One region of the Macrococcus bovicus genome, then DNA from elsewhere that is predicted to be linked to it. Evidence: predicted binding sites of a transcription regulator. Region 1 holds the regulator's gene; the other holds the start of a gene.
What was found. The regulator LexA, encoded in region 1, represses DNA repair genes until DNA is damaged. The targets are predictions, from matches to a motif close to CGAACATATGTTCG.

Region 2: the regulator LexA is predicted to act here: its motif matches at 2,810-2,823, upstream of QSV55_RS09600 (YolD-like family protein).

The regions. Positions count from the first base shown of each region.
Region 1 covers NZ_CP128470.1:1,005,829-1,010,728, reverse strand. Annotated here, with positions in the region: gene tkt (transketolase) at 1-1,128, opposite strand, end outside; gene QSV55_RS05500 (DUF896 domain-containing protein) at 1,133-1,372, opposite strand; gene QSV55_RS05495 (hypothetical protein) at 1,478-1,681, opposite strand; gene lexA (transcriptional repressor LexA) at 1,824-2,444, shown strand; gene QSV55_RS05485 (hypothetical protein) at 2,651-3,088, shown strand; gene QSV55_RS05480 (hypothetical protein) at 3,121-3,537, opposite strand; gene QSV55_RS05475 (CAP domain-containing protein) at 3,546-4,532, opposite strand; gene guaC (GMP reductase) at 4,607-4,900, opposite strand, start outside.
Region 2 covers NZ_CP128470.1:1,753,385-1,758,284, reverse strand. Annotated here, with positions in the region: gene QSV55_RS09620 (M4 family metallopeptidase) at 1-228, opposite strand, end outside; gene QSV55_RS09615 (hypothetical protein) at 409-771, opposite strand; gene QSV55_RS09610 (hypothetical protein) at 891-1,052, shown strand; gene QSV55_RS09605 (LPXTG cell wall anchor domain-containing protein) at 1,078-2,148, opposite strand; gene QSV55_RS09600 (YolD-like family protein) at 2,367-2,774, opposite strand; gene QSV55_RS09595 (NAD(P)H-dependent flavin oxidoreductase) at 2,881-3,885, opposite strand; gene QSV55_RS09590 (MDR family MFS transporter) at 3,901-4,900, opposite strand, start outside.

The sequences.
Region 1 (4,900 bases):
ACCACCGAATAACTGCGGTACAGACTGAGATAATGCCTGAAGCACCTGACCGGAAGTACTCCGCGTTGCATCTGATGTCCCTACTTCAAATTTCGGCAGTGCAGCGGCATAATCTTCCGCGAGACGGTTCTCTATCGCTGCATCCAGCTCCTCACCGAGTTCAGGTAAAGCTTCTTTATATGCCTTGAATGCCTCATGCCAGGCAGCTTCTTTGTCATTCGCACGTTTCAGCATCGTATCCCGGAAGATTTCATAGACTTCTTCAGGTACGTTGAATGTCTGTTCCGGATCCAGGCCGTAGTTTTCAAAAACAAGCTTACGTTCGTCAGCGCCTAACGGAGAACCGTGGACCCCATTCGTGCCCTGCTTGTTCGGTGAACCATAACCGATCACGGTTTTAACTTCAATGATAGTCGGACGGTCAGCCTGTTTAGCCTGATTGATGGCTGCATCAATCGCACTCACATCATTGCCGTCTTCCACTAAGATATGCTGCCAGCCGTATGCTTCAAATCGGCCTTTAATCTGTTCTGAGAAGGCTTTATCCAAGTCACCATCCAAGGAGATGTCATTAGAATCATATAAAGCAATCAGTTTATTTAATTTCAAATGCCCCGCAAGTGAAGCCGCTTCGTGCGAGATACCTTCCATCAGGTCCCCGTCAGACACAAGGACATAAGTAAAGTGATCAATGATATCATGACCCTCTTTATTGAACTTAGCAGCTAGATGCTTTTCGGCCATGGCCATACCGACACTCATCGCAAACCCTTGTCCGAGCGGTCCGGTTGTAATGTCCACCCCGTCTGTATGATTAAATTCCGGATGGCCCGGTGTCTTAGATTCCCACTGACGGAAATTCTTCAGTTCCTCAAGTTCAAGCGCACCTGAAACATGCAGCAGTGAATAAAGAAGCGCTGAGCCATGGCCCGCTGACAGAACAAAGCGGTCGCGGTCAAAGAAATATTTTGAGCTCGGATTAAATCTCAGATGCTTGGTCCACAGCGTATAAGCCATCGGTGCTGCACCCATCGGCAAGCCGGGATGGCCTGAGTTCGCCTTTTCAATCTGGTCAATACTTAACGCGCGTAATGTATCAATTGCTAACTGATCGTTTGTCATCATCATTCCCCTATTCTTCTCTGATATTATTCTGACGCTGAATTTCTTTTACTTTGTCCGGTGTCACATCATTGCCTTCCGGATCGATGATTTTAGTGTTTTCAATGGTCTTTTTAAAGCTGTTCCGGAAGTTGGCCAGATATTCAGCCCGCAGGCCAGTCTGTTCCTTTCCTTCTTCGTCGGTTAAACCTGATTCCTTCTTTTTCTGTGAGAGTTCATTCAGTCTTTTAATTTTGTGTTCTTCTAACATAAACCTCATCCTTTCACTAATTAAGATATCAAAATTTATAGCCCAATGCTATCAGGAGTGCTTTTTCAGCACAAAAAAACGCCTGACTCCTGTCAGACGTTAAAATTACCGGACGATGCCCAGCACTTCGCCGTTCATGGTGGCGGAATGTGTGTTCGCAGTCGCTTGAACTTGAGGCTGGCCTCCTTCATGTGTCAGAGGTTTTTCGTAAAGGGCGTTAGATTGTGCCATATATATGATTCCGAACGTTGCCATCATTAAAAAGAAGAAGAAATACGCTAAAAATTCCTTAGAAATTCTAATAATCATGTGATTTTCCTCCAGAACATTTGTTTGTATTCCTACAATAACAGAACACGTGTTCGTTGTCAACAGAAATACGAACAAACGTTTGTGACACCCGAACAAGTATGCTATAATACACATAGAAAGTACACTAAGGAGTGTTCTCATGAAAGAATTAACTAAACGACAACAAGAAATTTATGAATATTTACAACATATTGTTTCAACTAAAGGTTATCCACCAAGTGTCAGAGAGATCGGGGAAGCAGTGGGTCTCGCCTCCAGTTCTACCGTTCACGGCCATCTCTCACGGCTAGAGGAAAAAGGGTATATCAAGCGTGACCCGACTAAACCGCGTGCCATTGAAATCGTCAATTCCACGCCAGCATCTGCATTTTTAGATGAGACGATCATGGTGCCGGTCGTCGGTAAAGTCACGGCTGGTTTGCCGATTACGGCTGTTGAGAATGTTGAGCAGTACTTCCCGCTGCCTTCCCACTTTACATCGAGTCATAATAGTGACGTCTTCATTCTGGAGGTCATCGGAGAAAGTATGATTGAAGCGGGTATTCTGGACGGGGATAAAGTCATCGTGCGCCGTCAGTCGATTGCAGAGAACGGGGATATCATTGTGGCGATGACTGAAGAGGATGAAGCCACCGTCAAACGCTTCTACAAGGAAAGTAACCGTTACCGCTTGCAGCCGGAAAATGCGACGATGGAACCGATCTACTTGAATAAAGTGACAGTACTCGGTAAAGTAGTCGGTCTTTTCCGTGAATTTTAAAATAGGTCACGCTGTTCAGCGTGACCTATTTACGTCCAAGTATTTCTTTGACTTGCTCTAAGATGTCTTTAGTTTCAGTTTTGTCTTGATTCATTGCCATTCCTCTTTTCTAGATTCTGGTTACCCGCTAATGAATATGGATAAACAAACATATTTCATAAAATTACGGGTATGAACAATGTAAATACATCTAAAGGAGAATGATTATGGCTATTGACTATAACTGGGTAAAATCTGAACGTCAGCAAGTACTGGATAAAGTAAAAAACTTAAGTGAATCAGAATTCGCCTTCAACTTCGGTTTCGGGGAAGGCAGTATCAAGAAATCTCTTCTGGCTATCGCCAATCTTTATCAGCCCTCACTCAGCAATAAAGACGGCTTTACCTCATCGCTCGAAAACTATCGGGACAACGAACAGACGCTTAACTTTGCGGATGTGCAGCATTATTTCAATGCGATAGATGCGCATGTGGATGCAGATCATCCTTCAACGGCACAATCAATCGGTGAGGAGTTCCGTCGTCTGGGGCATATCGATACGATGCTGCATATCATCGATCAGGAAGATCACCGGATTGCAGAGCGTACAAGCAGCCGTCAGAAAGTGACAGAACGACTCAATATGACGATTACCCGTCTCTAACAATAAAACCGATGGAAATGTCCATCGGTTTTTTAATGCAGATTGACAAGTGGCACACTTGACTTGATCACTTGGTTCGAAATAATGATCTGTTTGAGTTCATCTGCGATATCCAGTTGGTCAAGATGATCGAATGACAGCCAGACATAAGGTTTCTTTACCTTGAATTCGTCATGGTTCCGCACATTAAAGACGAACGAGGTGGCATTGACGGTTGAAGCTGAGAAAAAGGTCTTCAGCAGCTTCTTGTCTTCCACTACAAACAGAATGCCTCCTACTTTCAGCTGTTTATGCAGACTTGCAGCAAAATTATTGGCACTCTGCTGAATCGATTGATTGCTTCTCTTCACTACAGATGGCAGTTTCATCTGTTTATTGCCAATGTCCTCTACTAAAATACTCTCTTCTGTCGTGATAAGTAATGATGAAAAAATTCTCTCTTTAGCCATATATTCTCCTAATTCTCAGTGATAAAATTTTCTGTATAATACGGAGCATTCTTCTCGTTAAAGGCAACCCCCGTCCCTACTTCACGGAAACGTCGGTTCAGTATATTCTGTCTATGCCCCTTTGAATTCATCAGCCCGTGATGCGCTTCTATGGACGAGACCTGTCCATAGGCGATATTCTCTCCTGCTGTCGTATATGGCAGGCCGTCCTGTGTCATCCGGTCAAAGGGTGACTGTCCCTGCAGATTCGTATGACTGAAGAAGTGATGGTCAGCCATATCTTCTGAATGCCGCCGTGCAGTTCCACTTATTTTATCATTAAATTTCAGCGCTGATAACCCTCGTTTCACACGCGAGGCATTGATCAGCTCAAAATCCAGCTGTTCATTGCTTCTTGCGAGCTGTGCAGATGGCGTCCCGTAAAACTGATGCTTCTGATTGAAATAGGCTGCAGACATCAGCATAAGTGCATCCACACGTCGATTAAACTGGTCATAATAAAATGTTGACCTTATGTCGGCTGATTGATACCTGAAGACATGCTCATCGCTGAACCTGACGCGGTAACTTGAACCCGCTTCTACCGCTAACGGTGTCCCTTTCAGTTTTATGAGCTCTGCGGGAGACATGGCAGTCAGCACACCCTGACTGTCCAGATAGCGCGGATCATTGGAGTAGAGTGCGGCTACACGGTTGTGCAGGTACCCAATCATGACAAAGTGCCGGTACTGCTGATGATAGAGGGTCCATTTTCCGTAAGGGTTGCTCAGTACGCGTTGTTCCTTCCCCAGCAGATGGTCCACCTGTTCTTTAGTCATATTCATCCTGATCTGTCCGACTGTTAATGCCTCTGTCCTGTCAGGTTGTTTCGGCTCTGTCATCTGTCTCAGGCTGTCTTTTACGGTTAAAGTCAGCCGGTCGGGCAATGTCGAAAAGTTGACCGGTACCAAGAAGAGCAACAGGGCCAGCAAGCAGAATATTAGAAGTTTTTTCATGACCTCACTCCAGAAATAAATAAGATTATATCATAGTCGGTCACAAAATAAAAAACATGACCGAAGTCATGTTCTTAGCGATCTGTATCACCATTGAATATTGAGTTCTTAACAATGACATAATTGACTTTACGGATGGATTCCAGATCTTTACCGCCCGCATAGGAAATAGATGACTGCAGGTCCTGCTGCATCTCGATCAGTGTGTCCTGTAATGAACCTTTATGCTCGACGAACATTTTTTTGCCTTCAACATTCTTTTTCTCACCCTTCTGGTATTCAGAAGCGCTGCCGAAGTATTCTTTGTATAATTTTCCGTCAAGTTCCACAGTCTCACCAGGTGACTCTTCATGAGCTGCAAAGAGTGA
Region 2 (4,900 bases), 750 kb from region 1:
GAGGTTATCTGTTTCGGCACTGACCACTTCATATTGTTTATAGTTCTTTTTCACTTCTTTCGAGCCTGGAAGATTTTTCAGTGCTTTTTTAGCATCTTGCTTATCGTGCACTTTTTCCAGCTGAGCAAGGGATTTTGACGCATCTGACTTTGCTTCTGCGACATGGCCAGGTACTAGTGAAGCGAGCATTACGGATGAAAGAACTGCAGGTGCAATAAATTTTTTCATTTTGATGTCCCCTTAATTTGAAGTATTTGTGAAGCTTAAATTGATTATAATCAGAAAATTATAAAAATACAATAAAAATATTAATAAAAAATATAAAAAATATGTATATAAATATAAAAGCGGACAAATGCACATAAAAAAAGCGCTTATCCTTTAGATAAGCGCACTGATGATCATATGTTATGAGCCGGTGATTCCCAGTTCAAAATGAGCACGTTTCAGTTTATGGGTATTGCCTACTGCATGAAATGTAAGTAAGCATAATGAAGGCGCACTAAGGCGATTGAAATCATCATCTTCTCGTGTGATCTTCATGATGACAAGCGTATCTTCCTGCCGGTCCGCTTTATAGATAACCTCAAAATTCCAATCCTGTACCGTTGAAAAACGTTCTTCAAACACCTGGATCATATTGTTATAATCGCCATACATCACATGCCCATCAGGGTAGACAAATTCTACCGCTATGTCAGGTTCAATAAGGGTTTTGATTTCTTCGAGATTCTGATGCTGCCAGGCAGCGAGGAGTTGTACATGTGACAAATGAGTCATTCCTTCTCTATCAAGACTTTAGAGTATTATACCATAGGTTGTTTTAAATATTTTATAACGGGAAATTAATATGGTAAAATAAAATCATTATGATGATAGAGGTGAAACACATGAAGGGATTTTTTAAAGCTTTATTCTTTATCGTATTTTTACTAGCGATTGTTGTAACAGGTGGAGCTGCTTTCTTATTCACTCGTTTTAAAGCAGATTTTGAAGATATCGAGCGTCGTACAAAGGATATCGTTGCACAAATTGAAGCGCAAAACCCATAAAAACTTGCCTGCGGGCAAGTTTTTTTTATGGTCTGGATGAGCGGCGCGTGATCAGGAGCATACTGATACCACTGACAGCAAGAATAGAACTGAGCCATTTTGTAAAGTCATGTTCTCCTGTCTGAGGCAGTTGTACTGATTTTTTCTTCTGAGGCCGGCTGACTTTTAGAGGTATTATCTCCTCTGTGCTTACTTGCGGACGAGGGTCGACTCGAGGTGCTGAGACAGTTAGTTGTGGTGCGCCGTTTACCTTCCTGCTAGACGTTTTTCTGATTGCTTGATGTGTTGTTTCGTAGGGTGTTTTCGGATGTGACGGTTTGAGTGTCTGAGCTGCTTTGACTGTCTTTTCTTTTTTAGCGGGGACTTTCACTGCTTTTTGTGGCACCGGCATGTGTTGAGGGGGGTTAGTCTTCTGATTGATAGTTTTCTTAGGGGGCTGCTTCAATGTCTGTTGCTGGGTCACAGGGTCATGAGATGACAGGTCTGAATGACGATGAATGGCAGGTTTCTTCGGTGTTTTCGGTATTTTCGGTGTTTCTGGTATCTTCGGTTTCTCGGTAGGTTTCTGGATGACAAGAGCAGCTGATATTCTTTCCGGAGCCCGCTGCTGTACAGACACTTCCTCAGAACTGCCTGTTGCTGAGTCAACCTCTGACCCTTCTTGTATCACGACATCATTTTGTTCATCAGGCTGAAACGTTGCCCGGGCTTTGACACGAGAGAGTTTGTGGTCGCCAGGGGCCAGGTGAAGAAGCAAGCAGCCTTCTTCATCTGTCATCACTTCTTCGCCGTCTAACAGCAGAGGTTGTGAAGACAAGGGTTCATTATACTGATTGATGACTTGAATGAGTGTTTCAGCTGGCTGCTCAAGTGACTCATCAGGTATGTCAGACTCGACTGTCTCCTCTTCTGGCAAAGTGAAGTGTTTATCGTCCTCCTCTTCTTGCAGCAGCTGTCCGTCAGACCCTGTTTCTATCTGATCATCGACAATTACAGTGAGTGAGTAATGAGAGTCAGAGTCGACCGGGTTAATAAGAGGGGCAGGGGTAGGGGCGGTGGCCAGAGCAGTCATGAATAGCATACCGAAGTGTATCATGAGTCATCTCCTTCGTTTTCTTTTTATTGTGACAGGTCACCGGCATCGAATCTACCGTATTACTGTTTCTATAGAATCTCTACATAGCTGTTACAAATCAGTGGAAATAGGGCCATTATTAAAAAGTTGAAATCCATGTATTTACATTTAGGACATGATTAATAGGTTGATGTAAAAAATAAGCTTAATTAAATTTACAAAAAAACTATCTGAAGAATTCAGATAGTTTCAAGGGTGATATTGATGACATCCATGAATGAAATGAAGCACATCTGCTGATCTGCTTGATTGATTCCGATGATATGTAGAGCCCACCTATCAATTCTCTCGATAGTCATTACGAGATCATTGATGTAGCCCTCATGATAGAACTGAATCAGAACAGGGCACTGCTGCCGTTTCGCTTCTCGCAGTGCAATGTCCAGCTCCTCGAGACGATCTTCTGATAGTTCAGGCCGGTCGATCTTGTTCTGATTCTCTATATGCTGTCTGACAATTTGGAACTGCTCAGGCATCGTCGCAAATGGCGCCCATTTAATCATGCCTCGCCCTTTTGGGATGTGCGGATTCAGCTGGCTCGGCTCAACTTGACGATAATCCAGCTCACCATAGACTGGATGCTCCATAACATCACTTCTTTCGCTGATGTAGCTTCATTATACGAACATATGTTCGATATTGCAACCATATTTATGATTTTTCATGATACCGCATAAAAAAACCGCCGCTTTCTTAGTGAAAAGCGGCGGTTAGTTCGGTTAGCACAAGGTCTAAAGGCAGAGTTTTCGATGCTCTGATATTTTGACCGGCCCAGTTGCTCATATAACCAACCTCTTGCTGCTTCTTGGCAGCTGCTCTGATATCCTGCGTCATTATATTCATATAGGCATAGGGTGGAAGGTCTCTATGTGCAAGCTGAGTCATCATTTCATTCTGAATGCCCCGGGCCGTTCTGCCGGTAAATGACTGAGTGTAAAGCGCGTCAGTTTCAGTCGCTTCAGCAATCGCCTTTTTATGAAGGGGATGCGCTGTGCTTTCAACCGTGTTCAGGAATCGGGTGCCGATCTGCACATATGAGGCGCCGAGTGCGAGAGCCGCTTGGATGCCGCGCCGATCGCTGATACCACCTGCTGCGATAACGGGTAGGGATACAGCGTCCACAACCTGCGGCACAAGCGCCATGAGGCCGATAGATGGCGCTTCGGTGAATCCGCCTTTATGTCCTCCCGCCTCATACCCTTGAGCCACGATGAGATCGACACCCGCCTGCTCCATGATCAGCGCTTCTTCAACTGTAGAGATAGTACCGATAACGGTGATATCTGCTTGATGCAGTTTATTTACCAGAGCAGAATCTGGACAGCCGAATGTAAAACTGACGATAGGCACCTTTAAATTGATGCAGAGCTCAACATAATCTTTCAAAGATGCTTCAGGTGTAAAATCGTAACGATGAATAGGTGGAATATGAAGGATTTCTCTGATGTGATTGAGCGTCTGGTTGACCGCTGTCACATCTGGTACAGGCGGACGGTCATTTGCAAACAGATTGACCTGAAAAGGGTGAGGGGTCATGGACTGAACTGTCTTGATCTGTTCTGTCAGTTTTGAAAGTGGAAGATTTCCTGCTGCGATTGAGCCGAGACAGCCGGCATTTGATACGGTAGCGACAAAGTCAGGCGGAATAATACCACCTGCCATAGGTGCCTGAATAATAGGATACTGAACGGATAACATGACAAGACCTCCATTTTATTCGGGTATCGGTTGTTTGAAGATGCGAGTATGAACAGCGAGATAGAAGAGCAGCATACCGATAAGACCCATAATGATGACATAGAGTGACATCATTATGCTGTTTAACACGACGCCGATGATCAGCCCGGAACTCGCAACAAGGCCGGCCCCACTGTAACCGAGAGAACTGAATGCGATATAGCTTGCCCGTTTATCCTCTGGCATCAGCTTCGCCTGGAAGACTGAAATAATCGGTGTCTGCATCAGCTCACCGACTGTTGCGAGGAAGATGACAAGCATCAGTAAATACCAGGTCGTCAGATGATGAGCAAGACCATAACCTGCAGTGTAAAGAAAAGTGCCCATCAAGAGGACATAGACCTGATTGCGATGTTCTGTCAGCTTGGCAATCAGGAAAGTGATGGTGACGACAAGCAGTGTATTCTCAATCAGCAGGATACTCATCATACGTACCCCGTCAACATGGACACCGAACAGGTCAATGGGCTTAAAGACATTATGGAGTCGCACCCCGATATAATTGGTCAATGCGAACTCAGCTGAAAAAACAAAGATCATCGCTGACGTAAAGACGACAAAACGTGTGTCTTTCAGCGCGACCTTATAACTGCTCAGTAAATCACGTAGCCAATGAGCTTCAACGACCTTACGTGCTTTATGGACGGTCGGATCGATAAGATAACGCTGGAAGATAGCCGTATTGACCAGCATGATGAGCACGATGAACATAAAGAGCAGAACCCGGTGGTCCTTGTAGAACAGACCGCCGATAGCTGTGCCGATAGCAGTCGCAAGATTGTTGGTCCAGTAAGACATCACATAGACAGACTTTCTCATCTCTTCGGTTGTAGAATCAATGATCAATGCCTCCAGGGCGGGAAATATCATAGCCCCGCTGACGGCAGTGAATATAAAGAGAAGTGACACGATCCAGGGCATATTGATGGCGGGATGAATAAAGAGAGTCATCAATATCATAATCACGGCAAATAAG